3 regions of the Arthrobacter sp. Helios genome follow, and region 2 is predicted to be linked to each of the others. Evidence: riboswitches for the same ligand, from Rfam matches in the RefSeq annotation. Region 2 holds a riboswitch; each other region holds the start of a gene.
The links. Region 2 has a riboswitch for S-adenosylmethionine ahead of ArtHe_RS03130 (bifunctional o-acetylhomoserine/o-acetylserine sulfhydrylase). Riboswitches for the same ligand answer to the same signal wherever they lie in the genome.
Positions count from the first base shown of each region.

Region 1: it holds a riboswitch for S-adenosylmethionine, as region 2 does, so the genes downstream of both, ArtHe_RS15895 (LLM class flavin-dependent oxidoreductase) here and ArtHe_RS03130 (bifunctional o-acetylhomoserine/o-acetylserine sulfhydrylase) in region 2, are expected to answer to the same signal.
Region 3: it holds a riboswitch for S-adenosylmethionine, as region 2 does, so the genes downstream of both, ArtHe_RS06880 (flavin reductase family protein) here and ArtHe_RS03130 (bifunctional o-acetylhomoserine/o-acetylserine sulfhydrylase) in region 2, are expected to answer to the same signal.

Region 1 covers NZ_CP095402.1:3,460,323-3,470,866, forward strand. Annotated here, with positions in the region: gene ArtHe_RS15880 (glycerol-3-phosphate dehydrogenase/oxidase) at 1-668, opposite strand, end outside; gene ArtHe_RS15885 (FGGY family carbohydrate kinase) at 787-2,289, opposite strand; gene ArtHe_RS15890 (MFS transporter) at 2,299-3,732, opposite strand; SAM riboswitch class IV at 3,977-4,091, shown strand; gene ArtHe_RS15895 (LLM class flavin-dependent oxidoreductase) at 4,128-5,525, shown strand; gene ArtHe_RS15900 (SDR family oxidoreductase) at 5,532-6,281, opposite strand; gene ArtHe_RS15905 (TetR/AcrR family transcriptional regulator C-terminal domain-containing protein) at 6,265-6,963, opposite strand; gene ArtHe_RS15910 (MFS transporter) at 7,013-8,425, opposite strand; gene ArtHe_RS15915 (MBL fold metallo-hydrolase) at 8,443-9,507, opposite strand; gene ArtHe_RS15925 (LysR family transcriptional regulator) at 9,613-10,521, shown strand.
Region 2 covers NZ_CP095402.1:726,143-736,686, reverse strand. Annotated here, with positions in the region: gene ArtHe_RS03165 (GNAT family N-acetyltransferase) at 50-955, opposite strand; gene ArtHe_RS03160 (glycine--tRNA ligase) at 955-2,343, opposite strand; gene ArtHe_RS03155 (DMT family transporter) at 2,502-3,488, opposite strand; gene ArtHe_RS03150 (RNA-binding S4 domain-containing protein) at 3,586-3,816, shown strand; gene ArtHe_RS03145 (alpha/beta hydrolase-fold protein) at 3,813-4,466, opposite strand; gene ArtHe_RS03140 (SGNH/GDSL hydrolase family protein) at 4,541-5,470, shown strand; gene ArtHe_RS03135 (homoserine O-acetyltransferase) at 5,483-6,607, opposite strand; gene ArtHe_RS03130 (bifunctional o-acetylhomoserine/o-acetylserine sulfhydrylase) at 6,616-7,932, opposite strand; SAM riboswitch class IV at 8,001-8,118, opposite strand; gene ArtHe_RS03125 (VOC family protein) at 8,264-8,905, shown strand; gene ArtHe_RS03120 (hypothetical protein) at 9,740-10,486, shown strand.
Region 3 covers NZ_CP095402.1:1,546,393-1,556,936, forward strand. Annotated here, with positions in the region: gene ArtHe_RS06870 (replication-associated recombination protein A) at 1-555, opposite strand, end outside; gene ArtHe_RS06875 (PhzF family phenazine biosynthesis protein) at 693-1,529, opposite strand; SAM riboswitch class IV at 1,657-1,776, shown strand; gene ArtHe_RS06880 (flavin reductase family protein) at 1,825-2,328, shown strand; gene ArtHe_RS06885 (M66 family metalloprotease) at 2,465-5,725, opposite strand; gene aspS (aspartate--tRNA ligase) at 6,235-8,031, opposite strand; gene ArtHe_RS06895 (APC family permease) at 8,158-9,429, shown strand; gene ArtHe_RS06900 (adenosine deaminase) at 9,430-10,431, opposite strand.

The sequences.
Region 1 (10,544 bases), 1.2 Mb from region 2:
ACCTCACGCCGGTCCACAGCCACCGTCACGCCGTCGACCTTCCCTCCACTGCGGGTCACGTCCGTGACCTTGGCACCGTTGAGCACGGTTGCCCCATGGAACGCAGCGGTCCGGGCCAGTGCCAGGGTCAGCCGGGCGTCATCGGCCCTGGCGTCGTAGTACATGAACCCACCGTCCAGCTTTTCCCCCTTGAACGTGGGGCAGTGGGAGAGGACTTCTGCCTTGCTGAGCTTCTGGTGCAGGACTCCTTCCCGCCACCCGCCGGCCAGGTCGTAGGTCCAGAGCAGGCTTTCAAAACCGGCTGCGAGGCGCCGGTCGAAGATGCCCTCTTCGGAAAGCACCGGAAACAGGAACGGCAGCCGCTGGACCAAATGGGGAGCGTTCTTACGGAGCCGCTGGCGCTCCAACAGGGAATGCCGGACCAGGGGCAGGTTTCCCTGCTCGATGTAGCGGAGCCCGCCATGGATCATCTTGGAGGACTTGGAGGAGGTCCCGGACGCGAAATCGTCCTTTTCCAGAAGGGCTACACGGTAGCCCCGCAGTGCTGCGTCCATGGCCGTGTAAGCACCCGTTACACCGCCGCCAACAATAACGATGTCAAAACGTCCGGTTTCAAGTGCTGCCAGCTGTTCTTTTCGTTCCAGCTTCAGCGGGGTTTCGGAGACCATTCGGGTCCGGTTTGTCTTTGGTTTACGTGCGGGAAAAGAGATCATGGATATATTTCTTTCTGCTGCAATTTAGTGCAATTAGTGCAAACGAAATGGGCTTCACGGCACCGGGTGCGGCTTAGCGCGCGACCTGCTCAAGTTCCCGGTCAATGTGCCTGGCCCACATGCTTCGCCGTTCTTCCCGCTCGGATGCGGAGATGGCCGGTTCGAACCGTTCGCCCGGCCCCAGGGCGCGGGCCGCTGTTTCGAGCGATTCCCACAGGAGCCCGTCGGCACCGGCCAGAAACGCAGCACCGCGGAGGCTTGCCGTACCGGTGGCGGGCATCCGCCGCATCGGAATCCCGGTGAGGTCAGCCTGCATCTGGATGAGTGGATCGCTGCCGGACATTCCACCGCCCACCCGGATCTCCGTGACCGATACCCCGGCGACTTCTTCGTTCGCGTGAACGCTGCTCGCCACGGAGTGGGCAATGCCTTCCAGGACGGCGTACGCCACCTCGGACCTGCTGGTAGCCATGGAAAGTCCGCTCAGGGACGCCCGGACCCTCGGCTCTACGACCGGGACCCGGATACCCGTCAGTGCGGGAACAAACATCACGCCGTTTGCCCCGCTGGACAGGGCAGCCAGCTCGCTGATCTGCACGGCGGACTCGAACCAGCCCAAGGAACCGCAAAGCCAGTCGAGCGCCGACCCGGTGGTGGCAGTGAAGGTCTCCACCGCGTAAACGCTGCGATGGTTGCGGCGCCACCCAGTGAGGGTCAGGGTCCCGTCATAGAGACCGGGGTTTTCGGGCAGGCGGGGTCCGGTGACCAGGTCAACGAAGCTGCCCGTGCCGTGAACGCACATGGCCTGGCCGGCATCCAGGCAACCCAGTCCCACGGTGCCGGCATGCTGATCACCCACCGCTGCCCGGATGGGCAGCTCGAGTCCGAGAAGCCGCGGATCGGTATGTCCGAGCTCGTCTGCGTCCTGGCGGAGCTCCGGGAGGATCTCCACCGGGAATTCCAGGGCTTCGATCCAGGGGATTTCATACCGGTGCTCAGCGAGCACATAGGCGCCGGCGGACGTGGCATTGGTGGACGTAGCCACGTAGGCGCGTTCCCTGGTGAGGTTCCACAGCAGCCAGGTTTCCATGGTGCCGAAACCGAGCCGTTTTGCCGTGTAGGCCTCGGCCACAGCCGGGCTGTCCCGCAGGTGATGGGCTGCCCACAGATACGGGGAGCGAACTCCAGCGGGACGGCCGACCGTCTGGATCAGGTGTTCGTTCCAGGTGCTGCCCAGGGCCTCGAGCCCCGTCGCGTGGCGGGTGTCCTGCCACACCATGGCCGGCACCAGGGGATGACCGGAGACGGTATCCCAAAGCACCGCCGTCGCCCGCTGGGTGGCGATGGCAGCTGCCTTGAGCTCGTAGCCCGCTTCCGCGGCACGCTGGACGACGATTCGGCATACTTCCAGCGTCTTGGCCAGGATTTCCCCGGCATCCTGTTCCACTACCCCGGCACGGGGAGTGGAGACCTGGAGGCGCCGGTACTCCTCGCCGTGGACCATCCCGTCCGCGGTGACCCAGGCTGCCCTGGTCCCCGTGGTGCCTTCGTCGATGGATAGGATCGCCGGCTGCATCCGTGCCATCTAGACCCGTGCCGTTTCGTTTCGGACCTGGTCACTCCGGAACTGCGGAGCATTCTCTTCTTCATCCGGGCTGACCGCTGCGCGGGTGGGATCCCATTTGATCACCGAGCAAACGATGCAGGCGATCAGCGGTACGGCGGAAAGGATCAGGAAGGTGGGTCCGAGGCCAAGGTCCTGCTTGAGGATGGGGAAGACGAGCAGGCCCAGAGCCGCTCCGGTGCTGCCAAGCGCCCCGATAACACCGTTGGCTCCCGCTCGCAGTTCGCTGCGGAAGGACAGGGTGGAGATGCTCTTGCCGTTGGCGCCGGGCCCGCCGGAGTGGAACAGGATGAACAGGGACGGGATCAGGAAGGCCAGGAAGATCGGCAGGCTCTCGTAGAAGGCTCCCAGTATCACCAGCATGATGAAGACGGCGCCGAAGCCGACTGCTGAGGCCTTGCGCAGGCCGATTTTCCTGCCGATCATCGGCGAAAGGAAGCCGCCGACGATACCAAATAGGTTGAAGACAAGCGCGCCCAATGTGGCCACCACGAAGTCTTCACCGAACAGGGTGAGGCTAATAATCGGCAGGTACCAGCCGACGGCGAAATACTGGATGGACTGCCCCATCTGGATGGTGGCAGCGAGGATCGTCCGTGGAAGGTAGATTCCACGGAAAATCAGCGCGATGTTGGCGAAACCCTTTGTCGCCTGGTTCAGGATCGGGGAGCGGTCTTCGACGGGCGCTGCAGTGAAAGGCTCACCATAAATCTTCGTCATGGAGGCGGCCGCCTTTTCAAGCAGGCCCTTCCGGGCTGCCCAGGTGGGGCTTTCGACCATAAAAGCGAGCTGGGCGACAAAGAGGGCCAGGGCCACGATGCCCGCTGAGCCGACGGCGTAGCGCCAGATCGATTCTCCGACACCCATGTTGTAGAACAGGATGGCCAGAATCAGGTTGGAGCTCACCGCGGTGTACCAGATGCCCTGCCAGGTGTTCAGGCGGCTCTTGAACCGGGCGGGGGTAAATTCTGCCAACAGGGCCATGGCGATCGCAAAGTCGATGCCGTAGGCGGCACCCACGAAGAAGCGTCCCACCAGCACCAGCTCGAAAGCGGGTGCAAAGGCGGCCAGGCCGGCGCCGATCAGCGCCAGGAACTTAGCGAAAACCAGTGGAGGAATGCGGCCCCAGCGGTCCGCCATCCAACCGCCAATCGGATTGAACACGATGGCGACCCAGGATGCGAGGGACGTCAGGATGGCAACCTGGGTGGCGCTCAGCTCCAGGTCCCTGGTCATGGGTCCAAGGCCGGCGCTCAGCGCAGAGTTGGAAAAGGCGTCTAGGAACAGGCCGCCCAGCGCGAGCCACCAAATGACCCCGGCCCGGCCCGCTATCTTGGGGCGGGCGTCAATGTAAGAAACTACGTCGTGCACGCCGCGGAGTGTAAAACTCGACATTATGGCCGACCTCTCTGTCGGGATTGCTCCTGTCAGAGACCACGGCCCAATAGAAACGCAAAAAGGGCAAGAAAAGACCTCCAACAGGAAGTCTCTATTCTTGCCCTGATAAATGTGATCTTAGACGCATAATGCCGTTTGTGGCAATACCCAGCCAGCGCTCTTTCCGAACCCGGGCATTACGCCGCGTGACACCCCGCAGCTTGCGCGCCACCGGGGGCGGTGTTCCATACTGGGCGGGCAGGATCATGAGTCCCAACGCGAAGCTCTGGCTGGTTGGGCGGCAACCCTCTCCCGTGGCGGGGTGCCCCAGATGACGATCCGGTCGCAGGCGCATCAGCCTGCGGCAAGTACGGCGCTCCTTCGACGGTGCGTCAAACCGGAAAAGGACTTCCATGGCCAATTCGCCCGCACCCCGACAGATCCGCTTCAACGCCTTCGACATGAACTGCGTGGGCCACCAGTCGCCCGGCCTGTGGCGCCACCCCGAGGACCAGTCCTCCCGGTACAACGACATCCGCTACTGGACCGAGCTGGCCAAGACCTGCGAACGCGGGCTTTTCGACGGCATTTTCATCGCCGACGTGCTGGGCACCTACGACGTTTACGGTTCCTCCAACGAGGCCACGCTGCGCCAGGGCACCCAGGTGCCGGTCAACGATCCGCTGCTGCTGGTCTCCGCCATGGCCCTGGTCACCGAGAACCTGGGCTTCGGCGTCACCGCCGGCACCGCGTACGAACACCCGTACCCGTTTGCCCGCCGGCTCTCCACCCTGGACCACATTACGAACGGCCGGGTCGGGTGGAACGTGGTCACCGGCTACCTGCCCTCCGCCGCACGGAACATGGGCCAGGAAGACCAGCTGGAGCACGACGAGCGGTACAACCACGCCGACGAATACCTGGAAGTGGTCTACAAGCTGCTCGAAGGCTCCTGGGAAGACGACGCCGTGGTCCGGGACCGCGAAACGGGTGTCTTCACCGACCCCTCCAAGGTCCATGACATCAACCATGAGGGCAAGTACTTCAAGGTCCCCGGCATCCACATTTCCGAGCCCTCCCCGCAGCGGACCCCGGTGATCTTCCAGGCCGGCGCCTCGCCGCGCGGCATCGCGTTCGCGGCCGAGAACGCCGAGGCTGTGTTCGTGGGAGCCCCGACCGTGGAGAAGCTGAAGGCCACCGTCACCAAGATCCGCGACGCCGCCGAAGCGGCCGGCCGGGACCGCTACTCGATCCGGATCTACACGCTGCTGACAATCATCACGGCCGCGACCGCCGAGGAAGCCGAAGCCAAGCACCAGGACTACCAGCGCTACACCAGCGACGAGGGCGCACTCGCCCTGATGTCCGGGTGGATGGGGGTGGACCTCTCCACCTACAACCTGGATGAACCGCTGGGCAACGTGGAGTCCAACGCCATCCAGTCCGCCGCCGCGAACTTCCAGAAGGTGAAGGACGACGGCGAGCCCTGGACCGTGCGGGACATCGCCGAATCCGCCGGGATCGGCGGGCTGGGCCCGCGGCTGGTGGGTTCCGGTGCCGAAGTCGCCGAGGAGCTGATCCGCTGGGTCGAGGAAACCGACGTCGACGGTTTTAACCTGGCCTACGCCGTCACCCCCGGGACGTTCGAGGATGTGGTGGAGTTCGTTGTGCCGGAGCTGCAGCAGCGCGGCGCCTACCCCTCCGGGTACGCGCCCGGAACGCTGCGGAACAAACTCTTCGGCGCCGGCGACAAACTGCCCGAAACCCACCGGGGCGCCAGGTACCGCTTCGCCCCGGCGGTCAACGGCTAGGGCAGGCTAGTACAGCTTGATGGAACCGCCGTCGGCCATCAGCGTCTGGCCGGTCATGTACTTGGACTGTTCGCTGGCCAGGAACACAACGATCGGTGCGATGTCCGTTTCGGGATCGCCGAGGCGGCCCAGCGGGACGGCATCCACGACTTCCTGGTAGGCCTCGGGGAAGGCCTGGCTCCACTGAACGATGCCCGGCGTCAGGGCAATGGGGGAGACCACGTTGACGCGGATGCCGTCCGCAGCCCACTCATTGGCAGCGGTCCGGGAGATGGCGCGGATGGCTTCCTTCGCCGCGGCGTAGGTTGCCTGGTTCGGCAGGCCCTTCATGCCGGCGCCCGAAGCGAAGTTGACGATGCTGCCGCGGGTCTTCTTCAGCTCCGGGTACGCGGCGCGCATCAGGTGGAACGTCGCCATGGTGCCCGTGCCGAAGGAGAGGTCCCACATTTCCTGGGTGGTCTCCATGATCGGCGCCTGTTTGGAGGCATGGGCGTTGTTGACCAGGATGTCCAGGGCGCCGAAATGCGCCACGGTTTCGGCCACGATCGCGGCGGCATTCTCCTCCTTGGAGATGTCCTTGGCGATGAAAATGACATCGCCCAGGCCGTCGAGGTCAGCCAGGAGCTGGTCGCCCTGGGCCTGGTCGATGTCGACCACGGCCACCTTCGCGCCCTCGGACAGGAACCGGCGGACAATTCCGCGTCCGATTCCGCCGGCACCGCCGGTGATGATTGCAGTCTTATCCTTCAGTTGCATTTTCTTCCTTCCATGAAACCGGGCGCATTGCGGAGCCGGGGAATTGGCCAAGCGCCTGTTCGACGCCGCGGATGAAGTTGGCGACGACGAAGTCCAGAGAGCGGCGGGAAGCTGCGGAGCTGATGCCCTGGTCCTGGAACCGGGCCGCCAGCGGGAACCGTGCCACGGCCCCGGAGTTCCACTGCGCATGGTCGTCAGGTCCGGACTGTTCGGGGCCGGACTGCGCCGCCGCCGTGATTGAGGCTGTGCCGATAACAGCCGCGGAGATCCCCAGCAGGCAGTCGAAGCCCTGCTCCTCGGTGATGCCGGCGCCGCGCAGCCGGGCGAGCAGCAGCTCCACCTCACCCGGTGTCGCCAGGTTCACCAGCCGGCGGGGGGTCAGCACGATGTGCAGCAGCCAGGGATGGGCCTGGAACGCCTGCCACTGGGCGTCGGCCATGTGTTCAAGCGTTGCCTGCCAGGTGGCCACGCCGGGAGGCAGGAGCGCGAAGTCCTTGGCGGCGTCGGCCATCAGCAGCAGGAGGGCGCGGCGGTCCGCGACATGGCGGTAGAGGGCCATCGCAGAGACGCCCAGCGTCCCCGCCACCCGGCGCATGCTGACGGCGTCCAGTCCCTCGGCGTCGGCAATCCGGACGGCGGCAGCGGCAATGGTATCGGGGTGCAGCGGGAGGGACCGGGCCATCGGCACCCCTTTCGTAAACGTCGGTGTTTACAGTGTATACCTCGTTTGTTTACGGTGTACGCACAGGTTCGGCAGACGCCGGGGCGGGCTCTGGCTCCTCCCCGGGAGCCGGGGCGGCACCCGGACTGTCGAGTTCCTGGATGTCCTCTCCGGAACGGTCCTTGGCTGCCAGGAGCGAGATCAGCGACACCGCGGAGAACGCCGTCCACAGCCCGGCGACCAGCCACAGGGATCCGCCGCCGGCGATCACCAGGGCGGTGGCGATCATGGGGGTGAATCCGGCTCCGAGGGTCGCCGCCAGCTGGTAGCCGATCGAGGCGCCGGAATAGCGTACGGAGGTGGGGAACAGTTCGCCGGCAAAGGCGCCGTAGGGTCCCGAGGTGAAGCCCTGCACCACCGAAAGCCCCAGGAAAATGGCCAGCATAAAGGCCACGGTGGAGCCCATGTCCAGCAATGCCATCACGGGGAAGGCCAGGATCATGGCCCCAATGTTGCCCCAGATGAGCACGCGGCGGCGGCCCATCCGGTCCGAAAGCTTAGACGCCACAATGATCACGAGGATGGTGCTGACTCCGCCGAGGGCCTTGATGTTCAGCACTTCGGTCTGGGCCAGGACCGCCTGCTGGACGGCATAGGAGATGGCCCAGGCTCCCATCAGGCCCTGGGCCATCTGTCCGGACAGGCCGGCGCCGACGGCGATGAGCAGGGCCTTGGGGTGCTCCCGGAACAGCTCGGCGGCGGGAACACGGCGCTTCTTCGCCTCGGCCTTGGCCGAAAGCTCGCTGAAGATCCGGGATTCGGAGACCTTCATGCGGATGAAAATGGCCAGGCCCATCAGGACGGCGGAGAGCAGGAAGGGAATACGCCAGCCCCAGGACAGGAACTGCTCCTGCGGCAGGGTGGACATGGCCGAAAGCATCAGGGTGCCGAGGATGGTGCCGGCCGGGGCGCCCATGTAGGCGAAAGCGGAGGCGAACCCGCGGGATTCCTTCTTGGCGTTCTCGAAGGCCAGCAGCATGGCCCCGCCCCACTCCCCGCCGACGGCGATGCCCTGGAACAGGCGCAGGGTCACCAGCAGGATCGGCGCCCATACGCCCACCTGTTCACTGGTGGGCAGCAGCCCGATCAGGGTGGAGGCGATGCCCATCATGAGCACTGTGGTGACCAGGATGGTTTTGCGTCCTACCCGGTCGCCGAGGTGGCCGAAGATGATGCCGCCCAGGGGTCGTGCGACATATCCGACGGCGAGGGTGCCGAAGGAGACGAAGATGGCGACCTGCGGGTCCATGCCGGCGAAGAAGACCTGGTTGAAGACGATGCCGGCGGCGGTGGCATAGAGGATGAAGTCGTAGTACTCGACGGCGGTGCCAAGGAAGCTGGAAAGCAGGATCCGGCGCATTTCACGCGGGGAGGCGTGGTAGCTGCCGGCCGGGGTGGCGGGGATGCTGGGCTGGGTGCTCATGGAGTTTTCCTCGAATCCTAGAAGGCGGCGGCTGGGGCGCCGGAGACGGATGGGCAGGCGGCACCCTTGCCGCTGCCGAAGGGGATGACGGCCAGGTCATCGGGGATGCTGAGGTTTCCGGCGAACGTTGTGCGGGCTTCGGCCCAGGCTTCGGGTGGGGAATAGCTCGGCACCAGGTGGTGCAGCGCGAGGTGCCGCACTCCGGCTTCGGCCGCAATCCGGCCGGCCTCCGCAGCGGTGGTGTGGGCGCGGCGGTGGTGGTCCATGGTGGCCTGGAGCATCTGTGCGTCCGTGTACTGGCGGGCCAGGAGGTCCAGGTTGATGGCCTCGTGCAGCAGCAGGTCCGTGCCGCGGGCCAGCCGCACCATGTTGGGGCAAGGTGCTGTGTCTCCGGAAATGGTCACCGAGCCGGACCCGGAGTCGAAACGGAAGGCAAAGGCAGGGGCGGTGGGGTGATGATCGACCAGGACCGCGGTCACGCTGACGTTCCTGTCCCGGAAGATTTCAATGGGTTCCATGTCCGGGGTGACGTTGTTGTCCGGATCAAACCCGAGGCTGGCCGGCAGGTTGATTTCGCGGGGCTGGAACTGCTCGGCCGGGCTTTTAACCAGGGAATCGAAGATCCTGTCGTTGCAGTCGGTGGCGTAGGCGGCCAGCAGGCCCTCGACCAGTCCGGCGACTCCCGGCGTCGGCCGTTCCGGCGCAACGGGAACCGGCACCTCGGTGGCCCGCGGCGACAGCGGCGGCAGTTTGCCCCGGTCGCCCGGACCGATCACGGGGATCGGACCCCGCGGTGTGTTCTTCAGTTCGAAGGCGCCGAACAGCAGCAGGGAGGGCAGGTCCACGGTGTGGTCGGAGTGCATGTGGGTGATAAAGATTCCGCCGAGGTTGGCCATGTCCAGGCCGGCGGCGTTGGCCTGGCGGCCCGCGCCCTGGCCGCAGTCCACGAGGTACCAGGTGCCGTTGACGACCACCGCCGTTGCGATTCCGAAGCGCGGGGTGCCCTGATGGTCCTTCCACCAGCGGGGGCCGCCCGCGGTGCCGAGGGTGATCACATGCGGGAGTGAATCGTTGACAGCCATAGGGGTTGCTCCGTGGGATTGCTGGTTTGTGGGTTTCCTCAAGGATGGTGTCCTGCATCACATTTACCTAGCTATAATTACTGGCCAGACCCATAAGATGTCCTTATGAGCGAAATCACACTCCGCCAGCTTGAGTACTTCGCGGCCGTTGCGGAGACCCAGTCCATCACTGAGGCGGCACGCCGCTGCCATGTCTCGCAGGCGGCGGTGAGCCTGGCGCTGTCCCAGCTGGAGCAGGCACTCGGCGTGACTCTGGCTATCCGGCGGCGGGGCAAGGGAGTGGCCCTGACCCCGGAAGGGCAGGTGGCAGCCACCCGGGCCCGGCAGATGGCGGACCAGGTCACGGATCTGGCAGCGGTGCTCGATCAGGTGCACGGCCAGTTGTCCGGCCGTCTCGTCATCGGGGTGTTCAGGACGTTGGCCATGCATGCCATTCCGGCGCTGGTTGACTGGTTCACCACGCGGCATCCGCAGGTCGCGCTGGACTTCGTAGAAGGCAGCGGCCCCGATATCCAGGAGGCCATGCTGGCCGGGCGGCTCCACCTGTGCGTGGTGTACGAGGCTCAGGTGCTGCCCGACTGCTCGGCCGAGCTGCTCAAGGAGACCCGCCGGCAAGCCGTCCTCAGCCCGGACCACCCCCTGGCCGGACAGCCTGCGGTGAGCCTGGCGGAGCTGGCCCCCTTCCCCGCAATCCTCATGGACGAGGAGCCGGCGCTCCAGCGGACCATCGCCGAATTCGCCCGGGCGGGCGTGGAACCGAATGTCCGCTGGCGCTCGGCGAGTGTCCAGGCCATTCACAACGTGGTCGGCCGGAACCTGGCGTATGCCCTGCTGATGCAGCCGGCTCCGGTCAGTCCGGAGGGACGGCCGCTGGTCTTCCTGCCGCTGGCCGGGAACAGCCGGGCCAATTCCGTGATGGCCGCACTGCCCGCAGGGGTGACCCGCAGCGCCCTGGTGGAAGAGTCGTTGGCCGCGCTCCGCGCCCACTGGCAGCCGGAGGCACCAGCCCATTGACCCTGCCCGAAGGCCCTCCTACC
Region 2 (10,544 bases):
CGCCGTCGTTATCTGCAGTTGTGGCTGAAGGCGGTGACTGAAGACGGTGCTAGCTGCTGAGAATCAGCGTGTCCCGGCCGTCCTGCCGGGCAGCGCCCGAGGCAAGGAGCGGTTCCAGGACCCGGACCAGCGCGGTCATCGATTCGTCGACTTCCAGCTGCACCGGGTACTGGTAGGCAACCATGGCCAGCAGGGAGGCCACGGCGGCTTCCGCCTCGGATTCCTCCAAGGTGGTGTCATAGCCCAGCAGCACGTCCGCCGGAGCGTCCGCCCGTTCGGAGGTGTAGCTGACGGCGAACGCGGCGATTTTGCCGCCCTCCGCCTTCGGCTTATCCCGCAGCACCACGGCCCCCGCGGCACCGGCCGCGTCGTTGAGCAGCATCTGCTGCGCCCGGCCCAGGCTCATGTCCGCGCGGTCCCAGTCATGGACGGCGTTGTAGAAGTCCGCCACGGCGCGGGTCAGTTCCACCGACCCGGTGGCGGCTTCCTCCAGCTGGGGTCCGTGGTCTTCGAACACCGGCAGTTTCAGCTTGCCGGGTTCCACAATCACCACGCGGGAGCGCTGGATCGGTTCCAGGCCCGCAGCGGCGGCAAAGGCAGCACCCGGGGTACCGGGCTCAACCTTGGCACGCAGCTTCGTGACGCGGGACGGTGCGCTTTCAGCTTCCTTGCGGAGCATGCCCAGCAGGGTGGATCCCAGGCCGGCGCGCCGGTTTTCGCGCGCCACCTCGATGTACACCCAGAGCCGGTCGGGATGCAGGCTGGTCTCATAGACCACACCCGCCGCCACCGGCACGCCGTCGTCCTCCGCCACAATGCAGCGGCTCCACGGTTCGTTGGAGGACGGCCGCAGCACGGCCCGGAAGTGCCCGGCTTCACCGGTCTCCGGATCGCCCCAGAGCTGGACCAGCGCCAGGTCATCGTCCTCGCGCCATTCCCGGAAAGTCAGTGCCATTACGCTCCGATCAGCCGTTCGGCGAGGTAACCCTCAACCTTGTCGAGGCTGACACGTTCCTGGGCCATGGAGTCGCGCTCGCGCACGGTCACAGCCTGGTCCTCCAGGGTGTCAAAGTCCACGGTGATGCAGAACGGAGTACCGATCTCATCCTGGCGGCGGTAACGGCGGCCGATGGCGCCGGCGTCGTCGAAGTCGATGTTCCAGTTCCGGCGCAGCTGCGCGGCGAGGTCCTTGGCCTTCGGGGAGAGGTCCTCATTGCGGCTCAGCGGCAGCACCGCGGCCTTGACCGGCGCGAGGCGCGGATCCAGCCGCAGGACAGTGCGTTTGTCCACGCCGCCCTTGGCATTGGGGGCCTCGTCCTCGGTGTAGGAATCGACCAGGAACGCCATGAAGGAACGGGTCAGGCCGGCGGCGGGTTCGATCACGTACGGGGTGAACCGCTCGTTGGTGGCCTGGTTGAAGTAGCTCAGCTCGGTGCCGGAGTGCTTGGAGTGCGTACCCAGGTCGAAGTCGGTGCGGTTGGCAATGCCTTCCAGCTCGCCCCACTCGGAACCCTGGAAGCCGAAGCGGTATTCGACGTCGGTGGTGCCCTTGGAGTAATGGCTGAGCTTTTCCAGCGGGTGCTCGAACAGGCGCAGGTTTTCCGGCTTGATGCCCAGTTCCGTGTACCAGTTCAGGCGGGTTTCAATCCAGTACTTGTGCCACTCTTCATCCGTGCCGGGCTCAACGAAGAATTCCATCTCCATCTGCTCGAACTCGCGGGTGCGGAAGATGAAGTTGCCCGGTGTGATCTCGTTGCGGAAGCTCTTGCCGATCTGGCCAATGCCGAACGGCGGCTTCTTGCGGGAGGTGGTGAGCACGTTGTTGAAGTTCACGAAGATGCCCTGCGCGGTTTCCGGACGCAGGTAGTGCATGCCCTCTTCATTGGCGACCGGACCCAGGAAGGTCTTGAGCAGGCCGGAAAATTCCTGCGGCTCGGTCCACTGGCCCTTGGTGCCGCAGTTGGCGCAGGCAATGTCCGCCAGTCCGTTCTCCGGCGGGCGGCCCTTCTTCTCTTCGTATTCCTCTTCGAGGTGGTCTGCGCGGTAGCGCTTGTGGCAGCTCAGGCATTCCACCAGCGGATCAGAGAAGACCTCAACGTGGCCGGAGGCTTCCCACACAGCGCGCGGGAGGATGACGGCCGAGTCCAGGCCGACGACGTCGTCGCGCCCGCGGACCATGGACTGCCACCACTGCTTCTTGATGTTCTCTTTGAGCTCCACGCCGAGGGGCCCGTAGTCCCAGGCGGAACGCGAACCACCGTAGATCTCACCCGACTGGAAAACGAAGCCCCTGCGCTTGGCGAGGGAGATGATCGGATCCAGTTTGGATTTGGTCGAAGCCATGGAATGGTACCGCCGTTCTTTCGTGTCACGCAGGCCGCTGGGTGCGGTCCGCTTCTGATCCCGTTTCCGTCCCTGGAACCCCGGCGGACGTGCGCGGGGAGGGCGGTGGAGGGCAAAACCTATAGATACCAGCTTAAGGTCAAGGCAGCGAAAGGGGGCTATCGGCGCGCACGCCGCCGCAGCGGGCGGACACCGGGCATATTCCAGGGCAGCGTGGCGACGACGATCGCGGCCAGTGTCAGGGCGGTGCCAAACACAGTCGCCGCCACAACAGTGGAGCCCGGGGCAGGGAAGGTGAGGTCCAGCAGCAGCGAGCCGGTCAGCTGCCCGCCGATCAGGCCGAGGCTGGTCAGCAGCACGCCCAGCGTCCGCGCCAGCATGGCTCCGACGCCGATAAAGATGCAGCCCAGCGGTCCGCCGAGGTAATACCACCAGGTATCCGGCAGCGGGTTTCCGAATCCGGACACCGCCACCTTGATGAGCCAGATAGTCAGCAGCGCCGCGAATCCGGCGACGAAGTTCACCAGCGTGGCGGTGATCGGCGTTCCGTAATGCATACCGCTGGTGCCGTTCATGGCCTGCTGGAAGCTCATGGCCATGCCGGCGCTGAGTGGCAGCAACACTGCCAGCAGCCACTGGCCGGTGTCAGCGGTGCCGGTGATTTTCGGGCTGACCGCCCAGGCGACGGCCGCGATGGTGAGCACGGCGCCGACCACCCGCATCAGGGTCAGGGCCTTCTTTCCACCCGGCCCGATACCCATCCGGTCCACCACCAGTCCGGTGAGGGTCTGCCCCGCAACGGTGGCAACGGTGAAGACGGCGACGCCGAGCACGGCGATCGTGAGCGTCTGGGTCAGGACGAACCAGGCGCCAATCACACCCGCGAGGATGTAGATCCGGGGAAACCGCCGCTCGCGCAGCGCAGGAAGGATCTGGGTGAAACCGGCCCGGCCGCGCGGGAGGACCGCACTGACCAGCAGCATCACGGCCAGCCCCATCCCGAAGTTGACCGTGGCTGCGGCCAGACTGTCATCCAGCGCAGTGCTTAGCGCACCGTTCACCCTGGACTGGGCGGGAATAGCCATCCCGGCCAGCAGGGCCAGGGGAAGGCCGACGGCGGCGGGAAGGCGGGAGGACTGAGGCACCGTTAAACCCTACGCCTGCCCTGAGGTCCGGGATGCCCGCCGTGACCTCAGCGGATAAAGGGAGTCTGCCCCGCGGATTCTCCGGCAGAATAGAGCCATGAGTTCAACCGATCCCCAAGACCTTCCCATCCGCGACGACATGATCCGCCTTGGCCAGGCGCTGAAGCTGGCAAACCTCGCCGAAGACGGCATCGACGCCAAAGAACTGATCGAGAACGGGTTTGTTAAGGTCAACGGCGAGATCGAAGAGCGCCGCGGCCGACAGCTTCATACCGGTGACACCATTGAGGTGAACGGGCAAACGGTTCGGATCGCTTCCGGCGGTTAGCGCCGGCCCAGGACGGTGTGCGTCAGGAACTCCTTGACGTGCCCCAGTTCCTGCATGCTGATGCTGTGTCCCATCCCTGCGTAGAGGACCTTTGTCAGCTTGGTGTACCCGTTGAGCCAGCCGTGGGTGTATTCCACCCGTGCTTCGTCAATGACGGGATCCGCCTGGTCCCGGCCCCAGAAGAACGGCACCTTCAGTTCTGCCAGTTCCTCGTCGTGGAAGAAGGCGTTGCCTTCGGCCGGGACCACAAAACCTGAGAGGCCGACGACGGCGGCAAACTCCTCCGGCCGGTGCCGCAGCAGCGTGCTGGCCACGGCCATGCCCATCGAGAAACCGAGCAGGGTGATGCTGCTGTGCTGGTCCTTAACGCCGTCCAGCCAGTCGGAGACGTCCTGAACGGCTGAGACAACCCGGTCCACGGAATAGTCCGGCTCGTTCATGAGCGGGAACCAGGTGTATCCGGGGCCCAGGGCCACCGGTGCGCGGACAGAAGCCACTGTGAACTCCCCGGGCAGGTAACCGGCCAGGCCCATCAGGTCTTCTTCATTGGCCAGGTATCCGTGGAAGAGGACCAGCAGCGGGGTTCCGGCCCGCTCCTCCTCAGGCTTCGAGTAGAGCACAACCGGATTCCAAGGAGTGTTTTCAGTCATGAATTCCATTCTGGCATGCGCCTGCGCGCAACCTACGGTCGCGTAGCCAGGCCCCGGCCCGCAATCATGGACAGGTGACCGAAAATCTTCAGCGCCCTTCGCTGCGCCCCAACCAGGAAAACAGCACCACCGATCCGGCTCCCCGGACAGAGCCCGGACCTTCTCCGGAGCATCCGGGACATCCCGACCACCCGTTCAACCGCTACGTCGCCCTCGGTGATTCATTCACCGAAGGCATCGGCGACCCCAGCCCGGAAAGCCCCGGAGGGCACCGCGGCTGGGCCGACCGGGTGGCGGAAGAGCTCGCCCACGGCCACAAGGATTTCGCGTACGCCAATCTGGCCATCCGCGGCCGGCTGCTGAACCAGATCATCAACGAACAGCTCGAGCCCGCCATCGACCTGCACCCGGATCTGGTGACCATCTGCGCCGGCGGCAACGACGTGATCCGCCCGGGCGGCGACCCCGACCGGCTGGCTGAGAAGATGGACGGCACCATCGCCCGGCTTCGTGAGACCGGCGCCACCGTGGTCCTGTTCACCGGCCCGGACATCGGCGCTACTCCGGTCTTGGGCAGCGTCCGCGGCCGCGTCGCGATCTACAACGAGAACCTGCGCACCGTCGCGGCCCGCCATGACGCCGTCCTGGCCGATATGTGGGCGCTGCGGGAACTCAGCAATCCACAGATGTGGGCCCCTGACCGGCTGCATTTCTCACCGCTCGGGCACCACACGATCGCTGCCATGGTGCTGGACACGCTCGGGGTGGACCATTCGCTCGAACCCCATGCGGTCAAGGAAGCCACCCACAAAAACTGGCGGACAGCGCGCTCGGAAGACCTGGTCTGGGCCCGCGAATATCTGGTTCCCTGGGTTGTCCGGCGCGTGCGCAAGCGGTCCTCCGGTGACGGTATTTCACCGAAACGGCCCGATGCCGGGCCGTTCTTCGGTTCCGGCATGCCGCAGGGTTCCGGCGAGGCGGCAGACACCCTCGGCCAGGTCTAGGCGGAGAAGCCGCTAGGCGAAGAAACCCTGCTCCAGGACGTCTTTGAGCTGCAGGACATCGGTGAGGAATCCGTCGTGTCCGATCGGCGCGTTGATCAGGTGGACCCGGTGCTCCCCCGGCAGGGCTGCGGCCAGTTCAGCGGACTGTTCCGGAAAGTACAGCCGGTCGCTGTCGACGGCGGCTATCAGGAACTCTGAATCGGTGACCGAGAGGGCCTCGGCCAGGCTTCCGCGTCCACGGGTAACGTCGTGGCTCATCAGCGCTTCGGTGAGGATGACGTAGCTGTTGGCGTCGAATCTGCCGGCGAGTTTCTGTGCCTGGTGATCCAGGTAGCTTTCCACCTGGTACCGGCCGCGCTCCGCGGGGAGCGCTGCTGCCAGCGGATCCTCACCCGGCTGCGGGGTCCTGCCGAACCGGTACTGCAGCTCGGCTTCGGACCGGTAAGTGATGTGGGCGATCCGGCGGGCCAGGCCCAGCCCGGCCAGCGGTGCCCGTCCGTTGTAGTAGTCGCCGCCGTTGAAATCAGGGTCCAGCCGGATCGCGGAGACCTGCGCCTGGGCAAACGCGATCTGCTCCCCTGTGCTGGCCGCCGTGGCAGCGATGACTGCGCACCGGGCGACCCGGGACGGTTCAGTCACCGCCCATTCCAGTGCCCGTGCCCCGCCGAGCGATCCGCCCAGCACGGTGTGCCAGCGGCGGATACCCAGCTGGTCGGCCAGGCGGGCTTCCGCCCGCACCGAGTCCCGGATGGTGACGAACGGGAAGCGCGATCCCCAGGGCAGCCCCTCCGGATCGGCCGAAGCAGGTCCGGTGGAGCCGTAGCAGCCGCCGACCATGTTTATCGAGACAACGAAGAAGCGGTTGGTGTCCACTGTGTGTCCCGGACCCACAAAACCGTCCCACCAGCCCGGTTCGTCCGTCTGTCCCCGGGCAACGTGCGTGCTGCCGGTCAGGGCGTGCGGAATCAGCACGGCATTGGAGCCGTCGGCGTTCAGCCGCCCCCAGGTTTCGTATCCCAGCACCACGTCCGGCAGCACGCCGCCGGTCTCCAGTTCCAAAGTTCCGATGGAGGCGTACTGCAGCACCCCGTCGATGGTGCTGACGGGGTGCTGCGGTGCGGGTGGATACGTTGTCACGCTGTTCTTCATGCTCCCTTGGCGGCGCGGAAACCGGCATCGAGGTCCGCGATGATGTCATCCAGGTGTTCCAAACCGACCGAGAGCCGAACCAGGCCCGGGCTGACGCCCGCCGCTGCCTGCGCTTCGGCGCCCAGCTGGCTGTGGGTGGTCGACGCCGGATGGATCACCAGCGAACGGACGTCACCAACGTTTGCCACGTGGGAGTGCAGTTCCAGTGCGTCGACAAAACGCTTTCCGGCTTCCACTCCCCCGGCGATCTCGAAGGAGACGATGGCGCCGGTGCCGCGGGGTCCGTACTTGCGTCCGCGTTCGTACCACGGGCTGGACTCAAGGCCTGCGTACGCAACCGAAACGACGTCGTCGTGCCCAACAAGCCACTGTGCGACGGCGGCGGCGTTGCTGACGTGCCGTTCCACCCGCAGGCTCAGGGTCTCGAGGCCCTGCCCGATGAGGAAGGCATTGAACGGCGAGACGGCCGAACCCAGGTCGCGGAGCAGCTGGACCCGCGCCTTCAGGATGTAGGCCAGGTTTGCGCCCAGCACGCCGTCCGCGCCGAGGTCCCGTGCGTACACCAGGCCGTTGTAGCTCTCGTCAGGGGTGTTGAAGCCGGGGAACTTCTCCGGGTCGGCCCCGAAGTCGAAGTTGCCCGAGTCCACAATGACCCCGGCGATCGCTGTGCCGTGTCCGCCGAGGTACTTGGTGGCCGAATGCACCACGATGTCCGCGCCCCACTCGATGGGACGGATCAGGTACGGCGTGGAGAGGGTGTTGTCCACGATCAGTGGGACGCCGGCGTCGTGCGCAACGGCGGAGATCCCTTCCAGATCCAGGACATCCTGGCGCGGGTTGGAGACGACTTCGCCGAAGAACGCCTTGGTGTTCGGCTGGACGGCGGCACGCCACTGCTCCAGGTTGTCCGGGTCAGCCACGAAGGTGACGTCAATGCCGAACTTTTTCAGGGTGTGCTTGAACAGGTTGTACGTTCCCCCGTACAGGCTGGGACTTGCCACAATGTGGTCCCCGGCCTCGGCGACGTTCAGGATGGCGTACGTTTCGGCGGCCTGGCCGGAAGCCAGCAGCAGTGCCCCCAGACCGCCTTCCAGCGACGCGATCCGGTTCTCCACCGCTTCCTGCGTCGGGTTCCCGATCCGTGTGTAGATCGGAGCCAGCTCGGCCAGGGCGAAGCGGTTTGCCGCTGCTTCCGCGCTGGGGAACACGAAGGACGAGGTCTGGTAGATAGGCAGGGCGCGGGCGCCGGTTGCGGCGTCAGGCTCCTGACCTGCGTGGATCTGGCGGGTTTCGAACGACCAATTGGCAGACATTTTGCTCCCTTTATGACCAGGGGCCCCACAGGAAGCGATGCCGGAGGAAGTCCGGAAACGAGACGTGTGGCCCGCGCTTGCCGTGACACCCTTTTGGTGTCCGGCCAGGTCTTCACCCGGGGCACCCCACCGCGGTTGGAGGGTTGCCGGCCAGCAAGCCGGGGCTATCTGCTGGCACTCATGACCTGTACCCATAGAACCAACGGACGCCCAGTTGCGCAACCCATATGACGCAGCGTGAAATCTGCGTCTTCATGTAATGCAGCACGGTTTTAGTGAGCTTAGGGTTGCCTTAGTCGAGACACAGGTCACAACGTGTCAAGATGTTCGCATGCGCCTGGATCACGTCTCTTATGCCTGCGAATCCGACGGCCTGCTGGCCACCACGGAACGCATTGCTGCTGCCCTTGGAACCGAGTACGTCAAGGGTGGCGTCCACCCCCGTTTCGGCACCCGCAATATGATCCTGCCCCTGGCGAACCACCAGTACATCGAGGTGGTGGAAGTCCTCAACCACCCCGCGTCCGACAAGGCTCCTTTCGGCCAGGCCGTCCGTGCCCGGTCCGAAGCAGGCGGAGGCTGGATGGGCTGGTGCGTCGAGGTTGATGACCTGGCTCCCTTCGAGGAACGACTGGGCCGGTCCTCGGTTCCGGGAAACCGGAAATTCCCCGACGGCCAGGAACTGACCTGGCGGCAGATCGGCATCAACGGCCTGATCGCTGATCCGCAGGTCCCGTACATGCTGCGCTGGGACGAGGACAAGGCAGATCTGCACCCGTCCCGTGCCCTCAACGGAACAGTGTCTCTGGACTCCCTGACCATTGCCGGTTCTGCCGCGCGGGTCACCGAGTGGCTGGGCATGCCCGTCGAGGAACCGCTGGAATCCGTGGACGTCACCTGGGTTTCCCCCAAGGGCACCCCCGGCATTATGTCCGTGACCTTCGGAACGCCTTCGGGGCTTGTGGAGATCTAAAGCCGTTAACCCGGATATCTCTCGGCCTAGGGACTCCCCTGCCACATGGGGACAATCCTGCGCAGCGTTCCCCTCCACTTCTGGACTTTCCTGCCGCCTCGGGATTTCCCTGCCACGTTGGGACAATCCTGCGCGGCGGCACGCCAGGAAAGTCCCAAACCGGGAGGATTGTCCCAGTTTGCAGGGTTCTCGCGAGTGCACGCCCTTCGCGGGGTTTCATGATCAGAGGGCTCGGCCCAACTGCGGGCAACGTGTCCCTGTGTTTTGGGACTTCCCGGCCACACTGTGACTGCTCGCGCGGGCGTTTCCCTCCGTTTAGGGAAATCCCATCCACTCCGTGCACCCTCTCCCTCCGTTTTGGGAAAACCCATCCACTCCGTGCACCCTTTCCCTCCGTTTTGGGAAAACCCATCCACTCCGTGCACCCTTTCCCTCCATGTGGGGAAAATCCTGCCGCTTTGAGACATAGTTTCCCTCCGTTTTGGGAAAATTCAGCCGTTATGGGGTTTCCCTCCGGTGCGCTCAGGCAGGGAAATCCCGGATTGGTCGATTTCCCCAAACCGTAGGGTTATCCACAGACGAGGACCCCGGCCCCCGGGCAAGACTGTGAGGGGCCAAGATGGGACGATGCAGCCAGCCCTTCTCTTCTCGTCGGACGCAGACCGGGACGGTCCCGGGCGCCGCTCCCTCGCCAGCCGATGTCGCAGCGGGGAGCTCCTCCGGCTGAGGCCCGGCGTCTACATCTCCAGTGCCCAGTGGGAAGATCTCCCCCGTTGGGAACGCGAAATCACGATGCTGGCGGCAGCTGCGGAACAAGGCCGGAATCCACGGGTCTTGGTCCAGGAATCAGCTGCGATCGCTTGGGGAATTCCCACCATCGGCTCTTCCACCGAGATCATGGTGCTGGCCTCGGCCCCATCGCATGCACGGCGTCGAGGAGGAATCCGCTGGGCCGAACGGCAACTGCTTGAGCCGCTCTCCGAGACCTCAGGGTTTGCTGTCACATCGCGGGGGCAGACCGTTCTTGATATGGCCGCCTATCTGCCCTTTGAGCGCGCGGTTCCGGCCATGGACCACGTACTGCGGCCGGATCCAGGACGCGGACTGGCACCGTTGGACAAGACAGCTTTGAGGAATTTGGCTCAGGCGCTGCCAAGCCATGCCAAACGAACGCGCGCTCTCCGGGTCATCAATTTCGCGGACAGGCGATCAGAATCACCGGGTGAGTCGTTTTCCCGAGCCGTCATTCACCGGCTTGGCTTCCCACCCCCTGATCTGCAGAAAGAGTTCCGCTCTTCCGGTGGCCGGGTGCTTGGCCGGACAGATTTCTTTTGGCCTCAGCGAAATCTGGTCGGCGAGTTCGACGGTGCCGTGAAGTACGGGGCTTCGCTAAACGGCACCGTCGGGCAATCCCAACAAGCCCTGCTGCAGGAAAAGCGCCGCGAAGATGCCATCCGTGCTACCGGCGTGGGATTTGTGCGCTGGTCATGGGCCGACGCACTCAGGCCACCGCATGACCCGGGTGGCCTGGCACAAATACTGACTCGGGCAGGACTACCCAGAAATCGACGGCAAAAGTGACGGCGAAAGCTCCGCGAAGACGCCATCCGTGCCACCGGCGTCGGGTTTGTGCGCTGGT
Region 3 (10,544 bases), 820 kb from region 2:
ATCGGCCTCGGTCAGCGGCTTCAGCGTCAGGAGCAGTGACCGTGAAAGCAGGGGCGAGACGACGGAGAAGGACGGATTTTCGGTGGTCGCCGCAATCAGCACCACCCAGCGGTTCTCCACCCCGGGAAGCAGTGCGTCCTGCTGGGCCTTATTGAACCGGTGGATTTCGTCCAGGAAAAGCACTGTGGTGACACCGTGCAGGTCCCTGGCCGTCAGTGCTTCATCCATCACGCGCCGGACGTCCTTCACCCCGGAGGTGATGGCGGACAGTTCAACGAACTTCCGTCCCGGCCCGCGGGCGACAACGTGTGCGAGGGTGGTTTTCCCGGTGCCGGGAGGCCCCCAGAGCATAACCGAAGACGGGCCGGCCGGCCCGCCCTGGGGGGCTTCGGCGAGGGTCCGCAGCGGGGAACCCGGTGCCAGCAGGTGCTGCTGTCCCACCACCTCATCGATGCTGCGCGGACGCATGCGGACCGCCAGGGGGCTGCGCGGGCGCTGGCGCGCACCGCCGTCGGCGTCCCGCTCCCCCGAACCGCCGCTGTCCTCGGGGTCCAGGTCCTCATCGCTGCTGAACAAGTCACTCACATCCCAAGGCTACCCGCGCGCTCTCCCTCTCCGCGGACCAGCGGTCCCCGGCGGATGGAGTCCCAGACTGCCAGCGGAGTTCAGGGACTGGAAGGAAACCCGGCGGGCTAGAGGGAAACTGAACCGTCGATGCAGGTTACGGACTCTCCGCCCACCCAGATGCGGCCCTCCCGCATAAAGACCCGGACCAGGCCGGAACGGTGCACTGCGGTGCCCTGCGTGACCGTGTAGCGTTCCCCGGCCAGGCCTTCACCGATCAGCCACTGGGCCAGGCCGGCATTCAGGCTGCCGGTGACCGGGTCCTCGGATACGCCCAGGCCGGGGGCGAAGGCGCGCACCTCGAAGTCGGTTTCAGCGGTTTCGGGCTGCGGGCCGATCACGCCGACCCGAAGGTTGCCGAGCGCGGCGTGGTCCGGGCGCAGCGAAAGCACTGTCTCCGCGTCGGGCAGCAGCAGCCCCAGCCACCCCGGCCCGTTGTCCACCCACTGGTGGCCGTCCACCTGGTTCGGGGTGAGCCCCAGAGCAGCGGTGACCCGGGCAAGGATGTCCTCCTCCACGGGACCGGTCCGGATGAGCCTTGGCGCGGCGAACGCGGCCAGCCCGGCATTGACCCGCAGCGGCACCAGGCCGATTCCGCACTCCTGGATCACCAGCCCCGGCCGTACCGGGGTGTTCCCGGCCTCGGTCCACGCATGGCAGGTGCCGAGTGTTGGATGGCCCGCGAACGGAATCTCTCCCCCTGGCGTGAAGATCCGGACCCGGTAGTCGGCTTCCTCCTGCGTGGCCGGGAGCACGAACGTCGTCTCCGAGAGATTTGTCCAGCGCGCGAACTGGAGCATGGCTTCATCGTCCAGGCCGTCCCCGTCCAGCACCACCGCCAGCGGATTGCCCTGAAAGGGGCGGCTGCCAAAGACGTCTACCTGCTTGAACCAGCGTTGTCTCATGCGGACACTTTAGTGGCTCCCCCGGCAGCAGGCTGGCAGCCCGGCGGTTACGAAGTGTTGCGGATCCGCCACTGCGTGTGACACGGGTTTGCGCCCGCCCCTGCCCCGCCCCTAGATTGATGGGCAGAATCAAGAGTTCCAGCCACAGGCCCTGGCCGGTTGGACGGCAACCCTCTCGCCATAGCGGGGTGCTCCAGGTGACGATTCGGCCGTCCCGGTGGATCTCCCGGTGCGGCAAGTACAGCGTCCCCGTGCTGCCTTCCGGGCAGCGGGCGCATCAGGCAGAGGAAGTCCCATGGCCCTTGAAACCGATCTGCAGCCCACTGCCCTCCGCCGCGCGTTTGGCCGTTTCCCATCCGGAATCGCGGCCCTGTGCGCCGAAATTGACGGCGTACCGCAGGGCATCGTCGCGTCGTCCTTCACCGTGGGGGTCTCCATGGAGCCGCCGCTGGTCATGTTCGCGGTCCAGAACACCTCGCGGACCTGGCCGGTGCTGCGCTCCGCGCAGCGGATCGGCGTGTCCGTCCTCGGGACAGGGCACGACGGCGTCTGCCGCCAGATTGCCTCCCGCGACGGCGACCGGTTCGCCGGCCTCGAACTGCACGAAGCTGAGGGCGCGCTGTTCCTGGACGAAGCTGCCCTGTGGCTCGACTGCTCGATCGAAAATGAGGTACCGGCCGGAGACCACGCTGTGGTGCTTCTACGGGTCCACGGCTACTCCACCCATGAGGACGCCCATGAACCGCTGGTATTCCACGGCTCAGCGTTCCGTAACCTGGCGGTTCCTGAGTTCGCCTGACCGGGACAGGCAACCGCCGGATTCTGTAGCAGCCGGACTCAGTACCAAGGAAAAGGGTGCACACCCCGGGCTGAATTGCCCCGGGGTGTGCACCCTTTCGGTGCTAAATCCCTGCTGCTAAATCCCTCCTGCTGAGCTACGCGTCCAGTCCAAGGCTGAACAGCGTCGCGATGCTGCCGGCTTTCAGGCTGGCCATCCCCGGGTTGGCGGATGTTGTGAGCCCGGTCCAGATCTGGTTCGCTCCGGCGTTCTTCGAATACATCCCCACGATTCCCTCGTCCCGGTAGAAGTCGAGGTAGCTCGAAACCGCGCTCTTGAGATGTCCGTCTGCCTCGGGGAGCCACTCCTGATTAGCTTCGGCAGCAGAGCAGGCAGCGACCTTGGCCGGGGTGCCGGGCACCAGGCACATATCGGGCCGTGCTTCGCTGTGGATCGCCCCGCGGGTATCCATAAACCAGCGCTGGACCGCAGTGTCAGCGCACAGTGCCTTGTTTTTAGGGACGGTAACGCTGAGGTCCCCGCCCAACACCAGGCAGTGCCCGTTGTTGACAAGCAGCCGGCCTCCGGTCGGCAGTATCCGGGTGGAATTTTCCGTGAAGCCGTTTGAGGACATCAGGGCGGCGAGTTCCGCCGTGGTTGCCGCGTCCTTCGCATCGAGCTTTGCCTGATTGTCCTGGATAAACGTGTCGATCACGGCAGTGGCGAAATTCAGTCCGGAGAGCGTGGCGATGCTGCTGGCCTTCAGCGTTGCCATTCCCGGGTTCTGCGATGCGGCCAGGCCCTGCCAGATCTGGTTGGCCCCGGACGTCCGGCCGTACATGCCGGCGATTCCCTGGTGCCGGTGGAAGTCGAGGTAGTTGGACACCGCACTCTTCAGGTGTCCGTCGGCCTCGGCGATCCACACCTGGGACGCTGCGGTCGTGGCGCACGCCGCCATCTTCACCGGCGTACCGGGAACCAGGCACAGGTCCGGACGCTCTTCGCTGTGAACCGCCCCGCGTGCGTCCATCACCCAGCGCTGGGCGGCGGTGTCTGCGCACAGGGTTTTGTCCTGCGGGACTGTGACGCCGAGGTCCGCGCCCAGCACCAGGCAATGTCCGCCGTCAACAAGCAGCCGGCCACCGGCAGGAAGGACCTGCGTGGGACTCTCCACCAGTCCGAGGGAAGACATCAGGGTGAACAGCTCCGCTGTGGCGGCCGGGTCCTGTGCGTCGAGCTTTGCCTGATTGCGCTGGATGAAGGCATCGACCGAGGCAGCTGCGGCGGACTGCTTCTGGACAGCTGCTGCCACACCCTGGGCCACCGGCGTGAGGCCGCTCAGATCGTCTTTCCAGCTCTCCAGCAAGATCATGCCGTCCGTGTCCAGCAGCGGTACCGCCTGCTTGGCGGCGGCCTGGAGCTTCGCCTCAAGCTCCGGAAGTTCGACGGCGCGCAGGGCTTCGTAGCCTGCGTCCTGGCCAATGACGACGGCGGGCCGCAGCGGCTCCTGGTCTGAGGCGATGGTGATGGTGTTGCCAAGCTTCGTCGTTGTGCCGTTCACTCGGCAGTGGATGGAGGCATCGGTCGGTTTGTCCGCGTGGGACAGGTTGATGTTGAACTGCTTCACCCCGTTGGTGGCCAGCAGCGCGGTTTTGTCCACCCGTCCGTCCTGGAAACTGATTTCCATCCAGCACCTGCGGGTGGAGTCCATGGCCGTAGTGTCTGCCTGCGGGAGGTCGAAGACGTTTCCGTAGTTGCTCCGGAAGGCCGGGTAGAGCACTGTCTGCTCTGGCACTGCGGGGTTGTACCCGCCAAGCAGCGTGTACACCGGCACACCGACCTCGGAGGGCCGGGGGGCCGAAAAGGCAGGCGTCTTCACCTTTGCATCGACGTATCCGCCGGCTGCGGAATCCCAGTCGCGGTAGCCGCTCGGATAGTCAAGGTCCGGCACCACTGTCCGGAGGGAACGCTGGGTGATCTCTGCGCTGTAGCCGGTGAGGTGTGTGTAGCGGGAGAGGGTGCTCGAATTGCTGCCTCCGGACATGGTGTCCCGGTGGTAGTTGTAGATGCCCTGATAGTTCTGCGTGAAGTTGCCGGCGCTCAGATCGAAGCCGGCCGCGGTAAAGGCCGTGTTCGCGGAGAGATTGGAACGCATCCGGTCCCGGTAGGCGATGTAGCCCCAGCCGCTCTCACTGTGGTGGCTGGCGTTAATGACCCGCTCGTCGCCCTGCTTGGAAGTGTCGACGCCGGGATAGTGCCCAAGCCCGTAGGAGTGCCCGAGTTCGTGGCTGAGCTCGTTCCCCACCGAGTCATACAGAGTCGCCATGCCGTTGCCGCCGCTGAGGCCGTGGGTCTGCACCCCGTTGGCGTAGTTTCCGGCGGAATGATGGATTATCCGCTGGTTGAAGGTGCCCGGCTGCTTTTGGTCCATCGGCCCGCTGGTGGTGCCGAAGTTCGCGAGGTTGATGCCGGTGCTTACCTGCGCCTTGCCAACGTTTTCGCGCATGTCGCCCGAGTAGACGTCGCCGTTGACGGCGCTCTTCTGATCGTAGATCACCCCGGAGCCGACAATCACTTTGTCCAGGCGCACCGGCTCGTAGATGGCCATCGTCAGTTTGGAGACAGGAATGGTCTGGAAATAGTCGGCGCCCGATTTCTCCGGCTCGTTGAACATGTAGTGACCGTCGGTGTTTGGATAGTCGGTAAGCATGCCGAGCTGGATGGAGCTGATGATCATTTCGGCCGGGGCCGCAAATTCAATGCCGTTCCGGCCGAGGACTCCACTGCCCGTATCCGTTGTGAACGTCAGTTCCAGGCCCGGTTTCATCCAATTCCACGGCAGCTCAGCTGTCCAGGCTGTTGAGGAATAAGCGATGTCCGGCCTGTTATTGGTAATGCTCATATCGGAGCGCGGAATATCCGCCGGCGCCGCCAGCTCCAGTGTCCCCTGTGCTGTGCCGTTCACCGAGGCCGTGACACTTACGCGTGTGGCTCCGGAAAGCGGTGAGAAGAGAACCAGTGCTGCCCTTTCGGCGACCAGGGACGGCATTTTCGCCGCAGCGTTTCCCTTCGCGTTGATTGTATGGCTCTGGGCAAACTGCACCTGGCCTTCGAGATTTCCGGTGAGGTCGTTGCGGAGCTGCCGCTGCGCCCCCGACGCCGTGGTGTCGTAGAATCCCGCGATGTCCAGCGGAAGCACGGAAGATGCTGGTTCCGCCGTCAATGACGCGGCTCCGCCTTCTCCGGTCCGGGGTATCTCCGTCGTAAAGCCCGTGAGCCCCAGGACCAGGGCCGTCCCCAGCGATGCGGTGGTGAGCCGGGCCGCCAGCGGGTGTTTGTGGCTGCTGCCGGGTTTTTTGCCACATTTCTTGTAGCGCCTCTTGTTACGGTTCTGGTTGCGCGGATCTTGACGCTGCATTCGTGTTCCTCGTCGGCCCGCGGTGAATCGGCGATGTGACATATTTATCAGGTGCGGGCAGAAAATAATCGCCTTTAAAACCCTATGACCGTCATTCCTCCGCTGGAATAGCGAAGGGCCAAACCTGCCCGCGATTCCATAAATTAATCTCCAGCCGATAAACCGCAAGCATGCTTCCTATATCCGGTGATGGAACCTGGCAAACATTGACACCGGGAAAGTCCGCCTGGAACCGGAAACACCAGCCGCTGATAACCTGCCACAGTGAAGCAGGAAATACCGCTCAGCAGTCCCCCGGCCAATCCGGCAAGTCGACGCCTGCAGCCCGGAGTCCGCGGAGGAAGTCCTTGCCGGGCCGGCCGGGTCCATGTGCGCTCCGACGGAACCGTTGTGGGTCGGAGGTGACTGCAGGACCCGGATTTCCGGGACCGTCAGCCTCTAGTTCCGGGGCTACCCGGACAGCAGAAAGCCCGGCCGTTTTTTGACGGCCGGGCTTTTAACTGCTGCTGTTACTCAGCCGCGGGCTTCTCCTGCTGCTTGTCCTGCTTCTTTTCCGGCTTGAAGTCGACGCCGGCTTCCTTGCGCTGCTGGGCGCTGATCGGTGCCGGAGCGGAGGTCAGCGGATCGTAGCCGCCGCCGGACTTCGGGAAGGCAATGACGTCGCGGATGGAGTCGGCACCGGCCAGGAGGGCCACCACGCGGTCCCAGCCGAAGGCGATTCCGCCGTGGGGCGGAGCACCGTACTTGAAGCCTTCGAGCAGGAAGCCGAACTGCTCCTGCGCGGTCTCCTCGGAGATGCCCATCACCTTGAAGACGCGCTCTTGGACGTCCCGCTGGTGGATACGGATGGAGCCGCCGCCGATTTCGTTGCCGTTGCAGACAATGTCGTAGGCGTAGGCCAGGGCGGAGCCGGGATCCTTGTCGAAGGTGTCCATAAACTCGGGCTTCGGCGAGGTGAACGCGTGGTGCACAGCGGTCCATTCGCCTTCACCGGCAGCAACGTCGCCGGCAGCGACGGCTGCGGCGGCCGGCTCGAACATCGGGGCGTCGACGATCCAGACGAAAGCCCAGTCCTTGGGATCGATCAGGCCGGTGCGGTGGCCGATTTCGACGCGGGCCGCGCCGAGCAGGGCACGTGCTTCGGAGGTCTGGCCCGCGGCGAAGAAGATGCAGTCGCCGGGCTTGGCGCCAACCTTCGCGGCGAGGTTCTCGCGCTCAAAGTCGGTAAGGTTCTTGGCGACCGGACCGGTCAGCGTGCCGTCCTCCTGCACCAGCACGTAGGCCAGGCCCTTGGCGCCGCGCTGCTTGGCCCATTCCTGCCAGGCATCCAGCGTGCGGCGTGCCTGCGAGGCGCCGCCGGGCATCACCACCGCACCGACGTACGGTGCCTGGAACACGCGGAAAGTGGTGTCCTTGAAGAACTCCGTCAGTTCGGTCAGTTCCAGGCCGAAGCGCAGGTCCGGCTTGTCCGAGCCGTAGCGGGCCATGGCATCGGCGTAGGTCATGCGGCGGATCGGGGTTTCGATCTCGACGCCGATCAGCTTCCAGAGTGCCTTGACGATTTCCTCGCCCAGGGCAATGATGTCGTTTTCCTCGACGAAGCTGGCTTCGATGTCCAGCTGGGTGAACTCCGGCTGCCGGTCGGCGCGGAAGTCCTCGTCACGGTAGCAGCGGGCAATCTGGTAGTACTTCTCGAACCCGCCGACCTGGAGCAGCTGCTTGAAGAGCTGCGGCGACTGCGGGAGGGCGTACCAGGAACCGGGTGCCAGGCGGGCCGGCACCACGAAGTCGCGGGCGCCTTCGGGGGTGGACCGGGTCAGGGTCGGGGTTTCGATTTCGACGAAGCCTTCGCCGTGCAGCAGTTCACGGGCTACACGGTTGGCTTCGGAGCGCAGGCGCAGTGCCGCGGACGGAGCGGGGCGGCGCAGGTCCAGGTAGCGGTGCTTCAGGCGGGCTTCCTCGCCAACTTCCACGTGTTCGTCGATCTGGAAGGGCAGCGGATCGGAGGTGTTGAGGATAACAACCTCGTCGGCAATGACCTCAACCTCGCCGGTGGCCAGCGCAGGGTTCTCGTTGCCTTCGGGACGGCGCTCGACCTTGCCGGTGATCTGCAGGACGTACTCGTTGCGCAGGCCGTGGAAAACGTCTTCTTCCCGGACAACCACCTGGGCTACGCCGGAGGCGTCACGCAGGTCGAGGAAGGCAACGCCTCCGTGGTCGCGGCGGCGGGCAACCCAGCCGGCCAGGGTAACGGTCTGTCCAATATGCTCGGCCCTCAGGGAACCAAGGGCGTGTGTGCGCAGCACAGCAGTCCTTTCAAGTTTGATTGCTTGCGGAAACACCTGTTCCCGCCCATTGTGAGTAGAGATCTTCTTCGAGTTTACCGGTGATCCATTCTGTTCCCGGCCAAGGGCAGACTGATCGGAGGATGAGTGTCCGGCAACGCTGCCCTGAACCGTCCCCTCGGCGGCTTCGATGCGACTATGGCCGGCATCGGATCCATCGTTGGCGCCGGGGTGTTTGTGGTTTTTCCCGCTGCGGTGGCGGCGGACGGCGGCGGGCTGGCGGTGCCGCTGCTCATCGCGGCCGTCGTCGCCTATGCGTGCGGCGTGTCGATCTTCCAGGTCAGTGCCGCCCTGGACGCGGATCAAGCTAATTACGACGACGGCGGCACCCGCGCAGCGCGTCTGCTCCTCGGTCCCACCGCCGCCTTTGTCACTGGCTGGGTGTTCCTCTGTTCCCGGCTGGCAGCCTCCGCTGTTGCCGCCCTGATGCTTGGCACCTATCTGCTGCCGGATTTCGCGGTTCCCGTGGCGGTTGGCGCCGTCGTCTTGACCGCTGTGCTGAATATCTTTGGAATCACCCGCAGCGACTGGGTGTCCCGGTTTATTGTCGCGTTCGTGATTGCGGTGCTGGCCTTCGTGGCGGTGGCCGCTTTCAATTCCGACCATCCTCCCGGGAGCGTAAAACTGGCAACGCTGCCGGAGCCAGGGCTTGCCGGCATCCTGGAGTCGGCCGCACTGCTCTACTTCGCGTTCATCGGCTACGGCTATCTTGCGTCGCTGGGACCGCATGTCCGCTCCCCCGCACGTAACATTCCGCTGGCGCTTCCCGCCGCCCTTGCCGTCGTCCTGGGCCTGTATCTGCTGGTGGGGCAGTCACTGCTGAGCTATTTTGGCGCTCCGGCCCTGGCCGCGGAAGCCGCTCCGGTTCTAGGTCCGGTGTCGCAGGTCAGCGGCAGCATCGGCACCGGGGCCGTGCTGATTGCCGCGGCCGCCGCCGGGCTGGGTGTGCTCTCTGCCCTCAATGCGGGCTGCGCCCGCGTCGCCTCGGCCATGTCGGATGAAGGGGAACTGCCGTCGGTGTTCGGCCGGACCCGGGCTGCACTGAAGGGGCGGCCGGAGACGCACTGGGCCGGTATCACTGCGGGAGCCGCCGTCGTCGTTGTCCTGGTGGCGGCGTTTCCGCCCGGCACCCTGCTGGGGGTGGCAGCCTTCTTTGGCCTACTTTATGCGGGCACCACCGCCGTAACCGCCTTCAGCCTGCGGTCACGGCGGTGGTATACGCCGCGGGTGCTGAACCTGCTGGGGCTGGCCGGGGCGCTGCTGCTGGCCCTGTCCCTGCCGCTGCTGGTCATCTCCCTGGGGTTGATGGCCGTTGTGGCCGGCGCCGTCGTCCGCCTGACCTTCCGGCGGGGACGGTGACTAAGCGGTCCCCTGCACCAGCAGCCAGGCCTCAAGCTCAGCCAGCAGCTCATCCTTGCGTTCAGCAGAAGCAAAGGAACCCGTGATCGAGTTGCCGGCCAGCTGGGCCAGCTGGGCGGGGTTGAGGTCGAAGGTCTCGCGGAGCACGGCAAAGTTGTCGTCAACGTAGCCGCCAAAATAGGCAGGATCATCCGAATTGACGGAGACGTTCAGTCCCTGTTCCAGCAGCAGCGGCAGCGGGTGGCTTTCCAATGCATCCACAGCCTGCAGGCGGACGTTGGACAGCGGGCAGAGAGTCAGCGGAATCTGGTCCCGCTCCAGGCGTTCGACCAGCGCCGGGTCATCCATGCAGCGGATCCCGTGGTCGATCCGGTCCACGAGCAACAGGTCCAGGGCCTGCTCGATGTAGTGCGACGGACCTTCTTCGCCCGCGTGGGCCACCAGTTTCAGGCCGGCGGCCCGTGCCTGCGCATACAGCGGCACAAAGTTCTCCGGCGGGTTGCCCAGCTCTGCTGAATCCAGGCCGATGCCGATGATCGGGGCGTTCATGGCCAGCAGGTCGGTGAGGACCCCGGCAGCCTCTTCCGGCGAACGGTCCCGCAGGAAAGCGGCGATCAGGGCCGAGGAGATGCCGAACTCCTCCTGGGACACCGCCAGGACGGAGGCAACACCGTTGATGCAGGTTTCCAGAGCGACGCCGCGGACCAGGTGCGCCTGCGGATCGACCATCATTTCCACGTGCCGGACGCCGGCGGCGGCTGCCCGGGCCAGGTACGCGCGGGTCATGTCCGCGAAGTCGGCTTCGGTGCGCAGCACGTCCATGTTGGCGTAGTACAGGTCCAGGAAGGACTGCAGATCGGTGAACTCGTAGCGGGCACGAAGCTCATCGAGGTCCGCATACGGCAGTTCGATTCCGTTGCGGGCAGCCAGTTCAAAGATCAGCTCCGGCTCCAGGGTTCCTTCGATGTGGAGGTGGAGTTCAGCGCAGGGCAGCTTGCTCAAGGGAGTCCTTTCAAATGATCCGGCGGCTGCGGCGTGCCGCAGCGTCCCTTTCAGCCTAAGACGCCTGCGCCGCGGAGACCATTCCGGTCGCTGGCGGTTCCTTCGGCTAAGCA